DNA from 2 places in the Pelomonas sp. SE-A7 genome. Region 2 is predicted to be linked to the other one. Evidence: riboswitches for the same ligand, from Rfam matches in the RefSeq annotation. Region 2 holds a riboswitch; the other holds the start of a gene.
The links. A riboswitch is a leader RNA that binds a small molecule or an ion and turns the genes downstream of it on or off. The one in region 2 is predicted to bind S-adenosylhomocysteine.
Positions count from the first base shown of each region.

Region 1 (9,615 bases), on a different contig from region 2:
GTTCAGGAACACGCCCTCGAAGCGCTTGCCGTCGGGCCAGGTCAGCACGCCGCGGCCGTTGCGCTTGCCCTGCAGATGGCCGCCTTCGTAGCGCATGCCGGAGTCCCAGACATAGACGCCGGTGCCGGCCGCCTTGTCTACGGACAGCCAGCGGTCCGCGGCCTGGACGCTGGCCGCTGCCAGCAGTGAAACGACTGCACCCACCAGGGGGCCGAGACGAAAAGAGCACGGGCTGCGACGGCGGGCGCGATCGGTCATGGGCAGAGCCTAGTCGGGTTCTGGACCGGCGATGTTCCCATGGGCGCGTCAGCACGCCCCCCCATTCAGTCGAGGAGGCGTCCCCAGAATCTGGTAGCGATGGTCGCTACTCGCACAGCCTGAGCAGCCGCGCCTGATGAGCCTTAGCGGCGCACCAGCAGGCCATCGCGCAGCTCCACGCTGTCGCCGACCTGCAGGTTGGGATTGCTGGCCTGCTCGTGGTTGCGCAGGTGGCCCTGGCCGTCGTCCAGCTTGACGATCCAGACCTTGCGGGCGTTGCGGTCCTTCTCGATCTCGTTGCCGGCATAGCCGCCGGCCATGGCACCACCGACGGTGGCGATCTTCTTGCCGTTGCCGCCGCCGATCTGGTTGCCTATCAGGGCGCCGACGACCGCGCCGCCCACGGCACCCACGCCGCTGCCCTTGCCGGCGCGCTCCTCGGTGTGGACCGAGGCCACCTGCCAGCAGCCCTTGCACAGGATGGGCTTGCTGTCGGCCTTGGCCAGGGTCTGGCCCGACTTGGGTGTCGTGGCCTCGACGGCCTCACGGCCGGCCTCGGCACCGTCCTTGCCGTTGTTCATCTTGCCGAGCGCAAAGGCGCCTCCCAGAAGGCAGGCGGCGATGGCGGTGGCGGCGATGGTCTGGCTGGCGTTGAGCGGGAACTTCATGGGCATTCAAGGAAAGCAATCGACATGCGAAAGCTTGGCATCGCCAAGCCGACGATTCCAGATATCGCCTTGTTGAAATGCAAGCGGATGTGAATGTCGGGGCCGCAATCAGCCCAGCAAGGGAGCGAGCGCCCGTTGGGCGGCTCTTTCGTCCAGCGCCATGCGGGCCGCCCAGTCATGCAACTGGTCCTCGCCAATCCTGCCCACGTTGAAATAGCGGGCCTCGGGATGGGAAAGATAGAAGCCCGAGACGCTGGCGGCCGGCGTCATCGCCATGGCATCGGTCAGGCCCATGCCGATGTCTTCCGGCGCCAGCACGCGGAACAGCTCGCGCTTGACCAGGTGGTCGGGGCAGGCCGGGTAGCCCGGCGCCGGGCGGATGCCGCGGTAGCTTTCGGCGATCAGTTCTTCGTTGGACAGCGACTCGTCGGCCGCATAGGCCCAGAACTCGGTGCGCACCCGCTGGTGCAAGCGCTCGGCCAGGGCCTCGGCCAGGCGGTCGGCCAGGGCCTTGAGCATGATGGCCGAGTAATCGTCGTGGTCGGCCAGGAACTGGGCTTCCTTCTTGTCGCAGCCGATGCCGGCGGTGACCGCGAACAGGCCGATGTAGTCCGGCACCGATCCCTTGGGCGCGATGTAGTCCGCGAGGCAGCGGTTGGGCCTCTGCTCGCCATCGACGATCGGGCGCTCCGACTGCATGCGCAGGCCGCGCCAGGTCATCAAGACCTGGCTGCGCGACTCGTCGCTGTAGATTTCGATGTCGTCGTCGTTGACCTGGGCCGCCGGGTAGAGGCCGAACACTGCATTGGCGGTCAGCCAGCGGCCTTCGATCAGGCGCTGCAGCATGCGCTTGCCGTCGCTGAACACGCGCTGGGCCTCGTGGCCCACGACCTCGTCCTTGAGGATGGCGGGGAAGGGACCGGCCAGGTCCCAAGTCTGGAAGAACGGACCCCAGTCAATGCAGTCGGCCAGCTCGGCCAGGTCGTAGTTGCGGAAGATGCGGCGGCCCGTGAATTGGGGCGCCGGCGGCGCGTAGGCGGCCCAGTCCAGCGCCTGCTTGTTGGCGCGGGCCTGGGCCAGGGTCACCAGCGGCGTCTGCTTCTTGTTGGCATGCAGCTCGCGGACCTTGTCGTAGTCGGCCTTGAGCTCGTCGATGAAGCGCGTGGCGCGCTCGTCGGACAGCAGGTCCGAGCAGACGCCCACCGAGCGCGAGGCATCCGGCACGTAGACCACCGGGCCTTCGTAGTGCGGCGAGATCTTGACCGCCGTGTGCACGCGGCTGGTGGTGGCGCCGCCAATCAGCAGCGGAATCTTCTTCACGCGGAAGTAGTCGTCGCGCTGCATCTCGGCCGCCACATGCTGCATCTCCTCGAGGCTGGGCGTGATCAGGCCCGACAGGCCGATGATGTCGGCGCCCTCGACCTTGGCCTTGGCCAGGATGTCCTGGCAGGGGACCATCACCCCCATGTTGACCACCTCGTAGTTGTTGCACTGCAGGACCACGGTGACGATGTTCTTGCCTATGTCGTGCACGTCGCCCTTGACGGTGGCGATGACGATCTTGCCCTTGGGCTTGACGTCGCCACCGGCTGCGGCCAGCTGGCGCTTCTCTTCCTCGATGTAGGGCACCAGGTGGGCCACGGCGGCCTTCATCACGCGGGCGCTCTTGACCACCTGGGGCAGGAACATCTTGCCCTGGCCGAACAGGTCGCCCACGATGTTCATGCCGGCCATCAGCGGGCCTTCGATCACGTGCAGCGGCCGGCCACCGCTGGCCGAGATGGCCTGCCAGCATTCCTCGGTGTCTTCCACGATGAAGTCCGTGATGCCGTGCACCAGCGCATGCGAGAGCCGCTCGTTGACGTTGCCGGCGCGCCAGGCCAGCCGCGCCGAGTCGTCCTTGGCGCGCCCTTGGGCCGCTGCCGCCACCTCGATCAGGCGCTCGCCGGCATCCTTGCGGCGGTTCAGCACCACGTCCTCCACCCGCTCGCGCAGCTCGGGCTCCAGGTCGTCGTAGACGCCCACCATGCCGGCGTTGACGATGCCCATGTCCATGCCGGCCTGGATCGCGTGGTACAGGAAGACCGTGTGGATGGCCTCGCGCACCGGGTCGTTGCCGCGGAAGCTGAAAGAGACGTTGGAGACGCCGCCCGAGACCTTGGCGCCGGGCAGGTTCTGCTTGATCCAGCGCGTGGCCTCGATGAAGTCGACCGCGTAGTTGTCGTGCTCCTCGATGCCGGTGGCGATGGCGAAGATGTTGGGGTCGAAGATGATGTCTTCGGGGTCGAAGCCGACCTCGTCCACCAGCACGTGGTAGGCCCGCTGGCAGATCTCGATCTTGCGCTGGAAGGTGTCGGCCTGGCCCACTTCGTCGAAGGCCATCACCACGGCAGCGGCGCCGTAGCGGCGCACCAGCTTGGCCTGGCGCTTGAACTCGTCCGCGCCTTCCTTCAGCGAGATCGAGTTGACGATGCCCTTGCCCTGGATGCAGCGGAGCCCGGCCTCGATCACCTCCCACTTGGAGGAGTCGATCATGATGGGCACGCGGGCGATCTCCGGCTCGGAGGCGATCAGGTTCAGGAAGCGCACCATGGCCGCCTTGCTGTCCAGCATGGCCTCGTCCATGTTGATGTCGATCACCTGGGCGCCGTTCTCGACCTGCTGGCGGGCGACGGCCAGGGCCTGCTCGAACTGGCCGGCCAGGATCATGCGGGCGAAGGCCTTGGAGCCGGTGACGTTGGTGCGCTCGCCGATGTTGACGAACAGGCTGCCCTCGCCGATGGAGACCGGCTCCAGGCCGGACAGCTTCATGGCGGGAGGATGGGCGGGGATGGAACTCATGGCGGCCTCGACGTCAGGGCGGGCCGCGCACTCACCGCGGCCCTGGGATCAGGGGTCGGTGAGCGTCGTTGTGGGAACTTGTCCAAGCCTGGCGAGCTGCCTCCCTAGGGAAGCCCCTCGTCGCAACGCTCCTCGGACCGTGCGGGATTTTACGCTGAGGGCTTCAGCCGGCGGCCGGCTCGGCCGACAATCCGGGCAGCAGAGCTTCTAACCCCACCGTGGACCTGATTCCGCTGCCCCCTCATTCGCTGCATATCGGACAGGTGCTGGGCTTCTCGATCCGGGATGCCCGCGGCAAGCTGCTGTTCGCCTCCGGCCAGGTGCTGCCCAACACGCCGCAGGTCCATGCGCTGATCCAGCGCGGCGCCTTCGTGCTGGCCCACGAGACCAAGGAATACCAGAAGGCCCTGGCCCACAAGGTCGACACCATGATGCACCAGGGTGCCACCCTGGGCTCCATCGCCGACGCCAAGGCCGACTACCGGCCGGAGTCGCTGCTCAAGAAGCACAGCATCCGCTTCGCCGACCAGGCGGCCTGGACCGACCTGCTGCTGCATGTGCACACCCTGCTGCGCGAGCCCAGGGCCGAGGACTTCCTGCCGCGCTTCGAGCAATACCTGCAGGAGGTGATGACCCGGGTCCAGCAGAACGCCGACGCGATGCTGATGATGCTGGTCTACGACGCCAGCCACGACTACCAGCAGTACAGCGCCAAGCATGGCCTGCTGTGCCTGCTGGTGGCCGAACTCTGCGCCCGCCAGCTGGGCTGGAGCGAGGAGTGGCGGGTCTCGCTGATACGCGCGGCCCTCAGCATGAACATCGCGATCAGCGAGCTGCAGGACCGGCTCTGCGCCCGCGACGAGGAGCTCAGTGACAGCCAGCGCGCCGAGATCCGCCAGCGCATCGACCACGCGCCGCAGCTGCTGCGCGAGCTGGGCGTGAAGGACGAGTTGTGGCTGCAGATCCTGATGCTGCGACAGGAAGCCGGACCAGGCCCGATGGCCGGCCGCGGTCCGGCCGAGCAGATGGCGCGCCTGCTGCGGCGGGTCAACATCTTCGCGGCCCGGCTGTCGCCACGGCGCTCGCGCAAGGCCATGTCGGCCACGGCCGCCGCGCGGGCCGCCTACCTGGACGAACTGGGCCAGCCCGACGAGGCCGGGGCCGCCCTGATCAAGGCCGTGGGCCTGTATCCGCCGGGCAGCCTGGTGCGCCTGGCCAACAGCGAGCATTGCGTGGTGCTCAAGCGAGGCCACAGCGCGAACGAACCATTGGTGGCGGCCTTGATAGGCAAGAGCGGCAATCCGCTGTCCGAGCCCGTGCCGCGCGACACCCGCTTGGCCGCCCAGGCCGTGGCCGCCAGCCTGGCCCCGCATGAGCTGCGGGTGCTGGTCAATATGGAGAAGGTGCTCCGCCTTTATTAGGCGGCTTCGACGAGCTGGCTGAAGAACTTCTGGCCGCTGAGCCGCGGCTGGTACTTCGAGACCTGACCGGCGATGGCCGCGATATGGGCCGGCGTCGTGCCGCAGCAGCCGCCGGCGATGTTGAGGAAGCCGCTGCGCGCGAACTCCTCCATCAGGCGGCCGGTGACGTCGGGCGTCTCGTCGAAGCCGGTGTCGCTCATCGGGTTGGGCAGGCCGGCGTTCGGATAGCAGCTGACCGCCGTGGCGCCGGCCACCTTGGCCAGCTCCTCGATGTAGGGACGCATCAGCGTGGCACCCAGTGCGCAGTTCAGGCCTATGGCCAGCGGCTTGGCATGGCGCACCGAATGCCAGAAGGCGGTCACGGTCTGGCCCGAGAGGATGCGGCCCGAGGCATCGGTCACCGTGCCCGAGATGATCACCGGCAGGCGCTCGCCGGTGTCGTCCATCAGCTCGTCCAGCGCGAAGATCGCCGCCTTGGCGTTCAGCGTGTCGAAGATGGTCTCGACCAGGAACAGGTCGACCCCGCCCTCCAGCAGGCCCTTGGCCTGCTCGTAGTAGGCCGCGCGCAGCGTCTCGAAGTCGATGTTGCGGGCGCCGGGGTCGTTGACGTCGGGGCTGATCGAGGCGGTGCGCGGCGTCGGGCCCAGGGCGCCGGCGGCGAAGCGGGGCTTGTCCGGCGTCGAGTACTTGTCGCAGGCCGCGCGGGCCAGCCTGGCGGCGGCCACGTTCATCTCGTAGGCATGCTCGCCCAGCGCATAGTCTTCCTGGGCGACCGAGGTGGTGCCGAAGGTGTTGGTCTCGATGATGTCGGCGCCGGCTGCCAGGTATTGCTCGTGGATCTCGGTGATCACCTCGGGCTTGGTCAGCACCAGCAGGTCGTTGTTGCCCTTGAGATCCTTGCCATGCTCGGCGAAGCGCGCGCCGCGGTAATCGGCCTCCTGCAGCTTGTAGCGCTGGATCATCGTGCCCATGGCGCCGTCGAGGATGGCGATCCGATGTTGCAGAATGTCCGGCAGCTGGGCGCCGCGCGTGTAGCGGGTGGAGGCGTCGATGTTCATGGCCGCATTGTAGGAAGGCCGCCAATTCCCCATGAAGCAGTCGCTATGAAGCACCTCAGCCCCAAGGAGACCCAGGCCTATCTGCAGCAGCGGCCCGAGGCCCTGTTCCTGGACATCCGCATGGAGCTGGAATACCTCTATGTGGGCCATCCGCCCGGGGTCGTTCACGTGGCCTGGTACGAATACCCCGAGATGCAGGCCGACGAGGCGGGCTTCGTGGCCCAGGTGCGGCGCGAGGCCGAGGATCAGCTGAACCGGCCGGTGGTGCTGATCTGCCGCTCAGGCCAGCGCACGGTCAAGGCCGGCGAGGCCCTGGAGGCCGCCGGCTTCACCGAGGTGGTCAATGTGCTGCACGGCTTCGAGGGCGACCTCGATGCCAACTTCCAGCGCGGTCGCCTCAACGGCTGGCGTTTCGACGGCCTGCCTTGGGAGCAGATGTAGGCGCTCCACCGGGCTTGCGATCACCGTCGCGGCGCGGCGGACGCGCATCGCGGCGCGGTGCGTCGCTGCGCTGCTCGGGCTGGGCCGGCCGCTCGGCGGCTTCCTTTTTGGCCAGTTCCAGCAGGCCGGGCAGCTCGGCCGGGTCTATGCCCTTGAGGGTGCAGAAATTGGCTTCGGACAGCTTGTTGCGCTGGTAGTCGCGCAGCAGCTGGGCGCGGTTGAAGCGCTGCTGTTCGGCCAGGGCTTCGCGCTCGTTCTGCATTTCGCGGCGGCGCTTGACCTCGGCCTTGGCGGCCTGGCGGTGCTCGTCCGACAGCTCCTCGACCGGATTGCCGTCCAGGTCATGGCGGTGCGTGGCCTTGGACAGGCCGATCAGGTAGCCGGTGCTGCCGGTATGGCGGCGCAGGAAGGCCGACAGCTGGGCCTTCGTGAACTTGCCCGGCGCCCGCTCCTGGATGTCGGCCTGGATGCGCAGCTTCAGCGGCTTCTGCATGCCGGTGAACAGGGCCGGGAACAGGGCCTTGAGCTGGGCGGCCACCTCGGTCGGGCTCAGCGAGGCTTCGGCGCTGGCGCCTTGCTTCGGCTGAGCCTCCTCGTTCTCGGGGGCCGCGGGCGTGGGGGTGGTCTCGGTCATGGATGCAAGCGGCGCTCAGCGCCTGGCGGATCGGGAAAGGGGCGTATTGTCGTGCACTCTATTCATGTCGTTCCAGCGTGCGTTCATCGCGGCGACCCGGATTCGCCCCGATGGCATCGCTACGCTGCCGGCTCCTCCAGACAAGAAAGGGAATGAGGACATCATGTTCAACAGTGCTTCTTCGTCGTCGTCACGCCTGGGCGCCCTGCCCAAATTCGCGCTCGGCACCGTCGCGGTGATCGTGCTGATCAGCCTGATCAATCCGGTGCGGGTGGTGCAGTCGGGCACCCGGGGGGTGATCACCACCTTCGGCAAGGTCGATCCGGAGCCGCTGGGCGAGGGCCTGCACTTCGTGATCCCCATGGTCAACCGGGTCCACATGATCGACGTGCGCCTGCAGAAGAACGAGGGCAAGGGCGTGGCCGCCTCGCGCGACCTGCAGCAGGTCAGCGTCTCGGCGGCATTGAACTGGCGCCTCGACCCGGCCCTGGTAGCCCAGACCTACCAGAGCATAGGCAACGAGCATGCGGTGGCGGTGCGGGTCATCGAGCCCGCCGCCCAGGAATCGACCAAGGCCATCGCCGCCCAGTACACGGCCGAGGAGCTGGTGACCAAGCGCACCGAGGTCAGCACCAAGATCCGCGATGCGCTGGAGCAGCGGCTCAAGCGCCATGGCGTGATCGTCGATTCGCTGGCCGCGGTCAACTACGACTTCTCGGCCGTGTTCGACAAGGCCATCGAGGCCAAGGTCGAGGCCGAGCAGAAGAAGCTCACGGCCGAGCGCGACCTGGAGCGCATCAAGGTCGAGGCCGAGCAGGCCCTGGCCAAGGCGCGCGGCGAGGCCGAGTCGCTGAAGGCCAAGCGCCTTGAGATCACGCCGGAGCTCTTGCGCCTGAAGCAGCTGGAGAACGAGGCCGATGCGATCAAGAAATGGGATGGCCGCCTGCCGCAGTACACCGGCGCCGGCACGCCCTTCATCCAGATGAACAGTGGCGCGGGCAAGCAGTGATGTTGGGCTGGCGGCTGGCGGCGATCCTCTGGCTGGCGGCCTTGCCGGCAGCGCAGGCCGCGGGCTGCGGCGAGCCGCGCAGCCTGCCGGTCCGTGGCGCCAGCCTTGCGTACTCGGTCGCGGCGCCCAGCCGCGAGCCGGCCGTCACCCTGGTCCTGCTGGCCGGTGGCAGCGGGCATCTGAAGCTGGATGGCCAGGGCTGCGCCACGGCGCTGAAGGGCAACTCCCTGGTCCGGGCCCAGCCTCTCCTGCGCGAGCTGGGCTTCGGCACCGTGCTGGTCGATGCGCCTTCAGACCAGCAGTCGGGCGAGGACGGTCTCGCCGGCTTTCGCACCGATCCGCGCCACGCGGCCGACCTGGGCCAGCTGATAGCCAGCCTGCGCCAGGCCCATGGAGGCGCCGTCTGGCTGCTGGGCACCAGCCGCGGCACGATCTCGGCCGCCAATGCGGCGTCGCGCCTGCAGGGGCCGGCCGCGCCGGACGGTCTGGTGCTGAGTTCCATCGTCAGCGTCGGCACGGCCCTGGGCCGCAAGGGCTGGACCTCGCAATCGGTCTTTGACCTGGACCTGTCCACCATCCGTCAGCCGGTGCTGCTGCTGGGCCATGCCGACGATGCCTGCCTGCGCTCGCCGCCGGGACAGATGGAAGAGGTGCTGCGCCGCCTGGGGGCCCAGCGCAAGCAGGCGCAGCGGATCACCGGCGGTCCTGGCGCCAGCGGCGATGCCTGCGAAGGCCGCTCGCCGCATGGCTTCTTCGGCCAGGACGCCGAGATGGTCGAGGCGATTCGCCGCTTCGTGCAGTCAGCTCAATAGAGCGTGGCCTGCTGCCGGGCCGGCAGCGCCTCGTCGTAGGCGGCCCCGTCGAAACCGGCACTGAGCCCGGCCAGCACCGAGCCGGTCGAGGGCAGGCTGCTGCGCTCGATCTGCGCCGCCGGGTCCCACAGGCCCGAGCGCTTGACGGCGCGGGCGCATTGGAAGAACACCTTGTCCACCTCGACCACCAGCACCGAGCGGGGCAGCTTGTCGCCATCGACGGCGAAGCGCTGCAGCAGGGCTGGCGCAGCGCTGATGCGGGCCCGGCCCATCACGCGGATGGCCTCGCCTATGCCGGGGATCAGGAACAGCAAGGCCACCTGCGGTTCGTGGACGATGTTGCGCAGGCTGTCAATGCGGTTGTTGCCGCGCCGGTCCGGCATCAGCAGGGTGCGGCCTTCATCGACCACCTCGACCAGCTGGCCGCGGGCATCGCCGCGCGGCGATGTGTCCAGCCGGCCGTCGGCCGCCTG
Region 1 covers NZ_JAUASW010000003.1:310,917-320,531, reverse strand. The annotation lists gene QT382_RS19430 (MORN repeat-containing protein) at 1-204, opposite strand, end outside; gene QT382_RS19425 (glycine zipper 2TM domain-containing protein) at 402-926, opposite strand; gene metH (methionine synthase) at 1,035-3,767, opposite strand; S-adenosyl-L-homocysteine riboswitch at 3,821-3,907, opposite strand; gene QT382_RS19415 (HD-GYP domain-containing protein) at 3,986-5,188, shown strand; gene QT382_RS19410 (homocysteine S-methyltransferase family protein) at 5,185-6,246, opposite strand; gene QT382_RS19405 (rhodanese-like domain-containing protein) at 6,292-6,687, shown strand; gene QT382_RS19400 (ProQ/FINO family protein) at 6,644-7,321, opposite strand; gene QT382_RS19395 (prohibitin family protein) at 7,485-8,330, shown strand; gene QT382_RS19390 (alpha/beta hydrolase) at 8,327-9,142, shown strand; gene QT382_RS19385 (MSMEG_1061 family FMN-dependent PPOX-type flavoprotein) at 9,136-9,615, opposite strand, start outside.
Region 1: another riboswitch for S-adenosylhomocysteine. It lies ahead of metH (methionine synthase); the one in region 2 lies ahead of ahcY (adenosylhomocysteinase).

Region 2 (9,615 bases):
CGGACCACGAGCGGCGACTCGGCGACCTGCGGCTGCAGTGCCGCGTCGGCTTCGAAAGCGGCGTGGCGCGCGGCGGTGACCGGGGTTTCTTCGCGACCCTGGCCAAGGCCGTGTTCTCCAGCAAGGATGGCTGCGAGAACAGCTATTCCAGCAGCAGCAGCTTTGCCGACCGGCCGATCTTCTCGGTCACCCTGGTCGACGGCCCACGACGCATGACGCTCAGCAACGTGATGCTGCACGGACTGCGCGATGTCACAGGCGAGCAGTACGACTGGGGCTTCCTGCTGCGTGAGCGCATGTTTCGCCTGCCCATGGGCGACATGAGCTGGTCCAACGAGACGCGGGTGGTGATGGAGTTCGCAGAGGATCCTCAGCAGCCGGCCGATGCACAGCTGCTGGCCTCGGACCATGCGCTGGCTCAGGCCGCCCGAGAGCTCCGCGTCGGCGAGACCTTGGCCGAGTCGCTGCGCGAGAAGCTGGGCAAGGCCGACGAGAAGCATTTCGACAGCGGGCGCCGCCTGCTGCGGCACCTGAGCGTGAGAACCCTGTTGCCACCCGATCTGCCGCCCGAGGTGCTGGCGCAGCTGCCGGCGCAGGACCTCGGCAAGCTTTCGCCGGCGCAGCTGGCGGCCTTGCTGGCCAAGCTGCCGGCCTACAAGGCTGCCGCGGCATCGGCTGCCAAGGCGGCGTCGGGGGCAGCCCTGGGCCGCCCCGGGCTTGAAGTGGTCGAGCTGGTCACGCTCTTCGACGAGCAGGACCGCTTGATCAAGTACGCCTTGCGCCGGCTCTCGCCGACGCAGCGTTACCGTTAGGTCTGTGCCTTAGAAGCGCCATCCCAGGCCCACACCAAGCAGCACGGGGTCGACCTTGAAAGTGCCGACCTTCGTGCCCTTGGAGCTGACGTCGGTGTCGATCTTGACCTTCTTGAGGTCGATGTTCAGGTAGGTGCCCTTGCTGATCGCGATGTCGGCGCCGATCTGGGCCGAGAGGCCGAAGCTGCTGCGCTTGACGTTGGGACCCAGGGCCGTGACCACGGCGGGGGCGAACTTCACCGACGAGAAGTGGGTGTAGTTCAGGCCCAGGCCCACGTAGGGGCGGAACGTGGCTTCGGGAGCGAAGTGGTACTGCAGGCTCAGCGTCGGCGGCAGGTGCTTCAGCGAACCGATCTCGGCGCCGCCGGCATAGAGCCTGTGCTTCTGCGGCACGGTCAGAATCAGCTCGGCCGCCAGGTTGGGCGTCAGGAAGTAGCTGAAATCAACCTCGGGAATGGTCTTGTTGTTGATCGTGAGGCCGAGGCCGGTGCTGTCGCCGTTGGCCGAATCGATGTGGACCGCACGCACCCGCACCAGCAGCGGGCCTTCGGCGGCCGCGGTGGCGAAGCCGGACGCAGCGGTGAGCAGGGCGAGGGCGGCAATCTTCTTGTTCAACATGATGTCAATGACTCCTGGATCTGCGGGAACATTCCCGTCAGCAGTCATTGCATCGCTGCGCAAAGTGCCGGCCCTTGAGGTGACACAAGGGCCCTGGGCCACGTTTGCGTCCCGCGCAGGACGCTTGTGTCAGATCAAGCTTCTTGACCGAGGCCGAGGCGCCTGCACAACTCCAGCGTCAGCGCCGACTGGTTGAGCGTGTAGAAGTGGATGCCCGGCACGCCCTGGGCTATCAGGCGCTCGCACAGGCCGGCGATCACGTCCAGGCCGAAGGCGCGGATCGAGGCCACGTCGTCCATGTAGCCCTCCATCTTCAGCGCTACCCAGCGCGGAATGTCGATGCCGTCGCGGGCTGCGAACTGGGCGATGCGGGCGTAGTTGTGGAAGGGCATGATGCCCGGGACTATCGGCTGCGCAACTCCCAGCTTGCGCGCCTGCTCGACGAAGTGGAAGTAGGCGTCGGCATTGAAGAAGAACTGTGTGATCGCGCCGTCGGCACCGGCCTTCATCTTGTCGGCGAAGTGCTGCAGGTCCTTGGCGGCGTAGCGCTGCTGCGGGTGGTACTCGGGATAGGCCGCGACCTCCAGGGTCCAGTCCGCGCCTTGGGTCTCGCGGATGAAGCTGACCAGCTCGGAGGCATAGCGGAATTCACCGGCCGTGGCCGTGCCGCTGGGCAGGTCGCCGCGCAAGGCGACGATGCGGCGGATGTTCTGGGCCCGGTAGGTGGCCAGGATCTCGGCGATGCTTTCGCGGGTCGAGCCCACGCAGGACAAATGGGGCGCAGCCTCGTGGCCGGTGGCGGCGATGTCCGTCACCGTGGCCAGGGTCTTGTCGCGGGTCGAACCGCCGGCGCCGTAGGTGACGCTGAAATAGTGCGGGTTCAGCGCTCCCAGTTCCTGCACCACGGTCTTCAGCTTCTCGCTGCCCACCGGGGTGTTGGGCGGGAAGAACTCGAAACTCACTGCAGGGGTCGTCATGCTCGTCGGTCCTTGTCTTGTTCGTCTTGGCTTCAGGCTGCGGCCGAGGCCCACAGGAAGAATTCGCGGTTGCCGTCACCGCCGGTGATGCTGCTGTCGAACCAGCCCTGCCATTGCCAGCCCTGGGCCGCCACGGCCGCTCTAGCCTGCTGCTCCAGCTCGGCGTACTGGGCCTTGTCCTTGACCAGGCCGCCCTTGTTCAAGGCCTTGGGGCCGAGCTCGAACTGCGGCTTGATCAGCAGCAGCAGCTGGCCATCGGCCGCCAGCCAGGGCGCCAGCTGGGCCAGCGAGCCCAGCATGGAGATGAAGCTGAGGTCGCCGACGATCAGCCGGAAGCCGCCGGCCGGCTTGTGCGCTTGCAAGCCTGAGCTAGCCAGCTCGCGCACATGCAGGCCCTCAAGCAGAACGACCCGCGGGTCGTTCGCCAGAGAGGCATGCAGCTGGCCATGGCCCACGTCGACGCCGACGACTTTCTCTGCGCCGCCTTTCAGCAGGCAGTCCGTGAAGCCGCCGGTGCTCTGGCCCATGTCCAGCACCGTGAACCCTTGGACCTTGATGCCGGTGGTGGCCAGCGCACCTTCCAGCTTCAGCCCGCCGCGCGAGACATAGCGCAGCTCGGCGTCGTCCGTGACCCGCAGCTCCTCGTGCTCGGGCACGTCTTCGCCGGCCTTGCGCACCGGGCTGCCGGCCGCGCGCAGCACCGCGCCGCTCTCGATCAGCCGCTGGGCGGCCGAGCGAGAGGGAGCGAGCCCGCGGCTCAGCAGCAGCTGGTCGGCACGCATCCGTTCTCTCGATCAGTAGCGGTAGGTGTCGGGCTTGTACGGGCCGGCCTTGGGCACGCCGATGTAGGCCGCCTGCTCCTCGGTCAGCTCGGTGAGCTGCGCGTTGAGCGTGGTCAGCTGCAGGCGCGCCACCTTTTCGTCGAGGTGCTTGGGCAGCACGTAGACCTTGCCGATGTCGTAGGCGTCGCGGTGGGCGAACAGCTCGACCTGGGCGATGGTCTGGTTGGCGAACGAGGAGCTCATCACATAGCTCGGATGGCCCGTGCCGCAGCCCAGGTTCACCAGGCGGCCCTTGGCCAGCAGGATGATGCGCTTGCCGTCCGGGAAGATCACATGGTCGACCTGGGGCTTGATCTCTTCCCACTGGTACTGCTCGAGCGCCGCGACCTCGATCTCGTTGTCGAAGTGGCCGATGTTGCAGACGATGGCGTTGTTCTTCATCGCGGCCATGTGCTCATGGCGGATGACGTTCTTGTTGCCGGTGGTGGTGACGAAGATGTCGGCCTTGTCCTGGGCGAATTCCATGGTCACGACGCGATAGCCTTCCATCGCGGCCTGCAAGGCGCAGATCGGGTCGATCTCGGTGACCCAGACCTGCGCCGAGAGCGCGCGCAGCGCCTGGGCCGAGCCCTTGCCCACGTCGCCATAGCCGGCGACGACGGCGATCTTGCCGGCCACCATCACGTCGGTGGCGCGCTTGATGCCGTCCACCAGCGATTCGCGGCAGCCGTAGAGGTTGTCGAACTTGCTCTTGGTGACCGAGTCGTTGACGTTGATGGCGCGGAACAGCAGCGTGCCCTTGGCGGACATTTCCTTCAGGCGGTGCACGCCGGTCGTCGTCTCCTCGGTCACGCCGATGATCTCGGCGCTCTTGCGGGTGTACCAGGTCGGGTCGACGGCCAGCTTGGCCTTGATCGAGGCGAACAGGATGCGCTCTTCCTCGCTGCCCGGGTTGGCCAGCACCGACAGATCCTTCTCGGCCTTCTGGCCCAGGTGCATCAAGAGCGTGGCGTCGCCGCCATCGTCCAGGATCATGTTCGGGCCTTCGCCTGCGCTGCCGGCAGGGCCGAAGTCGAAGATGCGGTGGGTGTAGTCCCAGTAGTCTTCCAGCGTCTCGCCCTTGTAGGCGAACACCGGCGTGCCGGCGGCCACCAGGGCGGCGGCGGCATGGTCTTGCGTAGAGAAGATGTTGCACGAGGCCCAGCGCACCTCGGCGCCGATGGCCTGCAGCGTCTCGACCAGCACGGCCGTCTGGATGGTCATGTGCAGCGAGCCGGTGATGCGGGCGCCCTTGAGCGGCTGGGTGGCGGCGTATTCCTTGCGGATGGCCATCAGGGCCGGCATCTCGCTCTCGGCGATGGCGATCTCCTTGCGGCCCCAGTCGGCCAGCGAGAGATCCTTGATGACGTTGTCGGGGAGGTTGACGGGGGCGTTCATGCGGGGCTCCTTCAGAGAGACCAGCGTGGCCAGAGCATCCTTCACTCACCCACGCCGGATCGGTAGGTGAGCGCCGTTGCCAGGTCCCCGCACGGTCGCGGGGAGCGTCCCAAGCCTGGCCGGGATCCTGGGTCTCAGGTCCGGTTGCAGCGCCCCTTGGGTCAGGGCGCGATTATGCCGAACCTGGGCCGGTCCCAGGGCGCATTGGTGTGAAAATCCGCGCGCATCAAAAAAACAAGGGCGGCCGGTTGGGACGGCGACGCACCTGGGCCGTTCGGCCCGACCATCAATGATCAGAGGGAGTCATGCAGTTGAAGAAATACCAGGGGATGCGGGCAGGCGCCTGTGCAACGGCCATGGCGGCCGCAGTGTTGTTGGCGGCCTGTGGCGGCGGCGGTGGATCCGGAGGCGGTTCGACCACGCAGCCCACCCAACCGACGCAGCCCACCCAACCGACGCAGCCCACCCAACCCACCCAACCTACGAACCTGGTCTGCTCGGCCGGCACGCCTTCGGCCCAGGTGCTGATCGAAGGCCCGCTGGTCGGCAAGCAGGCCGCAGCGGCCATCGCCGGCTGCTCGGGTCCGATCAGCAATCTGCAGTGGACCCAGACCAGCGGCCCGGCGGTCAGCCTGCTGAGTGCCCAGACCCAGGTCATCCATTTCGAGCCGACGACGGCCGGCAGCTATGGCTTCCGCGTCAGCTATACCGACGTGGCCGGTGCGGCGCAGACGCGTGACGTGACCCTGGACATCACGGCACCGGCCACGCCGGCCAAGGCCATCGTCCGCAACCACCAGGCGGTGCGCATGGGCGGCAAGGCCTCGATCCGCGCCTGGTCCACGACGGGCGAGACGGTGCAGAGCGTGAGTTGGACCCAGCTCGACGGGCCGACGGTGAGCCTGGAGTCGGTCGACAGCTCGGCCCGCCAGTTCGTCGCTCCCACGGTGAGCCAGGACACGCTGCTGCGCTTCCGCGCCACGGTGCAGACCGCCAGCGGCAGCGACAGCCAGGACGTGATCGTGCTGGTCGAAAAGTACGACCAGGCGCCGGCGGCGAACAACAACTACGTCTGGTCGGACCGGCATGTCTCGCGTGTCCATGCCTATCGCTCGACCAGCGCCTACGCACCGGTGCTGGCTGACTGCGTCTACAACGCGGCGATTCGCACCTACGAGCTGTGCAGCGTGTCCCGCCTGCCGTTGTTGGGGCAGGAAACGAACGGCAATCTGCCGAGCATCGAGCAGGTGATGAATCGCGTGCTGGTGTCGCACGACTGGCAGGGCAAGAACTTCGAGAAGTTCCTGCAGGTCCATGATGCGCGCGGCGACTTCCGGCGCATGCTGATGAGCACCACGGCCGTGGTGATCGGCTCGCATGTCCGGCCGTCCTTCTACAACCCCTACACCGGGGCGATCTACCTGGATGCCGACAACATCTGGATCGAGGCCGGCGAGCGCGACACAATTGACGAGGCGCCGGACTACCGCGAGGCCTACAGCCAGGGCCTGGCCTTCCAGGACCTGTGGCGCTATGTGAAGTCCAACCAGTACTTCATGACCAACTACAGCGCGACGCGCCGTGCGACCCGCAGCATGGACGACCTGCTTGGCGACATGGGCTGGCTGCTCTATCACGAGCTCTCGCATGCGGGCGACTTCCTGCCTGTGGAAACCTTCGAGCTGCTGAACCAGCAGCCGGGCCAGACGATCGGTGCCTATGCGGTTGGCTATCGCTATGCCAACCGGCGCCTGGTTTCGGACCTGATGGACGGCGCCTATCCGCTCAAGAACCGCGACCTGGACGCCTTGGCCGACGTCAAGTTCGGCGGCACCGCGGCGTCGGCCGCGCAGAAGGCCGTCACGGCCGGCCAGGTCGGCGATTGGTTTGCCGCCGACCTGGCCACCGACATCTACGCCTACTACACCTTGCGCGAAGACATGGCGATGACGGTGGAAGAGTCGCTGATGAGCCTGCGTCTGGGTGTCTACCGCGACGTGGCCTTCGTGCCGCGTGATGCCAGTGGCAACCTGGTCCTCGGCGATGTCCGCTGGGGCCAGCGCGGGCGGATCGGCGAGTCCAGCCTGCGGCCTCGCCTGAAGCTGGTGGCGGCCAAGGTCGTGCCCTGGATGACGGCCGGCGACTTCGACACCCTGCCCGCACCCAAGCCCATGCGCGTGGGCGCCAGCTGGACCGACAACCTGGTGATCAATGGGCCGGTGCCGAGCGGCTCCGTGGTGCTGATCAAGCCGCAGGAGGCCGACTACCGGGCCGAGTACGAGGCGGCCGGCCGCCTGGCCCAATGGGCCCGCCGCGCCAAGGATCGCGAGGAGGGCCATCGCCAGGTTGAGCGCTGGCTAGGCAAGCGCTAAGAACCGCTTCATCGCTTCCAGCTCGCCCTGCACGGCGTCCTTGAACAGGGCGCCGGCAGGGCGTTTTTCAATGAAGCCCAGCTCGTGGCGCAGCCGGCCCTTGTCTAGGCGCAGATTGGCCCAGCCGATGATTTCCTCGCCCCACAGCAGGGGCAGGGCGTAGTGGCCCATGGTGCGCTTGTGGGCCGGCGTGTAGGCCTCGAAGCGGTACTCCCAGCCCCAGAAGCGCTCGAAGCGCCGGCGGTCCCAGACCACCGGATCGAACGGGGCCAGCAGGGTCACCTTGCCCTGCGGTGCCTGGTGCCGGCGCGAGCGCGGGTTCTCGTCCAGCGGCCAGTACCAGGTCTCGCCGTCGATCTGGGCATGGGCATAGCGGTCCTTGGCCGCCTTGCAGACGGCGCGGGTCTCGGCCTGCAGATGCGGTGCGCCGTAGCGCAGCAGCGTGGTCAGGTAGCCGAGGCTGGCCGCCGGTAGTGGCGCATAGAGCGCCACGACCTTGTCGAGCAAGGCCTCGGCGCACGCCTTGCGGGCGGCCGGGCTGTCGTCGGCCTCGGGATGGTTCACGGCTTCGTAGACACGCGTGCCGCTGTCGCGCCGCTTGACCCGCAACTTGCCGCGGTAGTGCAGGCCGTCCAGCAGCTGGGTGCTGATGTTGAGCTCGCCGCCCCAGTAGCCCGGCATGCGGCCATGGTGGGCGAACTCGTCCAGCACTTCGGTGGGATGGGTGGGGCCATGGCGGCGCACGAAATCGAGCAGCTCCTGCGCATGCTGCTCGCGCTGCGCGTCCCAGGGCTTGCGCGGCGTGCGCGGATGCATCAGCGCCAGGGTCTCGCGCGGCAGGAAGCCGTAGTTGACGAAGCAGTCTTCCTCGACAGCGAGGCGCGGGTAGCGCTGCTCCAGCTGGCCGGCCACATAGTCCTTGACCCTGAGCCTGAGGATCAGGTCCTGGGCCCGGGCCGGGGCCCGCATCGGGTCGGCCTGGACGAAGCCCAGCTTCTTGATGGCGGTGGGCAACGTGGTGGGTTTGAAAAGGGTGCGTGCCAATGCATAGCGGCGCAGCTCCTCGAGGGTCGGTGCCTTCATGGGCGGAGTCTCTCCAGTTGCCGGTCGTGCCAGCGCGCCAGCAGCCCTTGGGCCAGCAGCGCGCCCAGCCAGGCCAGGGCCATGTCCTTCTGCGTGTCCCAGGGGTCGCCTTGCGTGCCCAGGAATTCATCCGCCCCCTGGCCCAGGACCACGGCCGCGCCCCATTCGATCAGCTCGTAGATCGCGCTGATCGCCAGGCAGACGGCGGTGACCAGGCTGAAGGTCCAGGCGCCGGCCTGCAGCGGTGTCTTGCGCAGCAGCAGCTCGCGTGCCGCGATGGCCGGGATGAAGCCCTGGGCCAGGTGGCCGATGCCGTCATACGGATTGCGCGCAAGGCCGAACCCCTCCTGCATCCAGAAGCCCAGCGGCACGCGGGCGTAGCTGTAGTGCCCGCCCAGCATCAGGATGGCCGCGTGGACGAAGACCAGGGCCAGCAACAGCGGCGTGATTGGGAAGCGCTTGTGCGTGGCCAGCAGCAGCGGCCAGACGATCAGCACCGGCGCCACTTCCATCCACCAGGTGGCACGGTCATAGGCGCCGAAGTAGCTGAAAGTCAGCAGGGCGAGGCTGGCGGCGGCGGTGAGTTGCAGGGGGCGGCTGCTTGTCATGGCGGCCGATTGTGCAGAGGAAATGAAAAAGGGCCACCGAAGTGGCCCTTGCGATTGGCGATGCAGCCTTGTGGTCGCCGCTCACATCGCAAGCGATATGAGCGCCGCCCCAAGCCCCAGGGTTTGCTGGCGCAAACGCCGGGCCTTACAGCCCGGCCGCTACACGCAGCGCCTGGGCCTTGTCCGTACGCTCCCAAGAAAACTCAGGCTCCTCGCGGCCAAAGTGGCCGTAGGCCGCCGTCTTGGAGTAGATCGGGCGCAGCAGGTCCAGCATCTGGATGATGCCCTTGGGACGCAGGTCGAAATGCTCGTTCACCAGCTTGGCGATCTTGTCGTCGGGGATGACGCCCGTGCCTTCGGTGTAGACCGTGACGTTCATGGGGCGGGCCACGCCGATGGCGTAGGCGACCTGGATCTGGCACTGGCGGGCCAGGCCGGCGGCCACGATGTTCTTGGCCACGTAGCGGGCGGCGTAGGCGGCCGAGCGGTCGACCTTGGTCGGGTCCTTGCCCGAGAAGGCGCCACCGCCGTGCGGGCAGGCGCCGCCGTAGGTGTCGACGATGATCTTGCGGCCGGTCAGGCCGCAGTCGCCCTGCGGGCCGCCGATGACGAAGCGACCGGTCGGGTTGATCAGGTACTTGGTGTCGGGCGTCAGCCAGTCCTTGGGCAGCACCGGCTTGATCAGCTCCTCGCGGATCGCCTCGTAGAAGGCGTCGGTCATCTTGTCGCCCAGGCTCATCTCGGGCGAATGCTGGGTGGACAGCACCACGGTGTCGATGCTGTGCGGCTTGCCGTCCACATAGCGCATGGTCACCTGGCTCTTGGCGTCCGGACGCAGGAAGGGTAGGCGGCCGTCCTTGCGCAACTGGGCCTGGCGCTCGACGAGGCGGTGGGCGTAGTAGATAGGCGCGGGCATCAGCTCGGGC
Region 2 covers NZ_JAUASW010000001.1:2,551,660-2,561,274, reverse strand. The annotation lists gene QT382_RS11530 (hypothetical protein) at 1-812, shown strand, start outside; gene QT382_RS11525 (OmpW/AlkL family protein) at 822-1,430, opposite strand; gene metF (methylenetetrahydrofolate reductase [NAD(P)H]) at 1,565-2,407, opposite strand; gene QT382_RS11515 (TlyA family RNA methyltransferase) at 2,440-3,189, opposite strand; gene ahcY (adenosylhomocysteinase) at 3,202-4,626, opposite strand; S-adenosyl-L-homocysteine riboswitch at 4,688-4,790, opposite strand; gene QT382_RS11505 (PKD domain-containing protein) at 4,932-6,998, shown strand; gene QT382_RS11500 (DNA glycosylase AlkZ-like family protein) at 6,984-8,081, opposite strand; gene QT382_RS11495 (DUF2238 domain-containing protein) at 8,078-8,689, opposite strand; gene metK (methionine adenosyltransferase) at 8,835-9,615, opposite strand, start outside.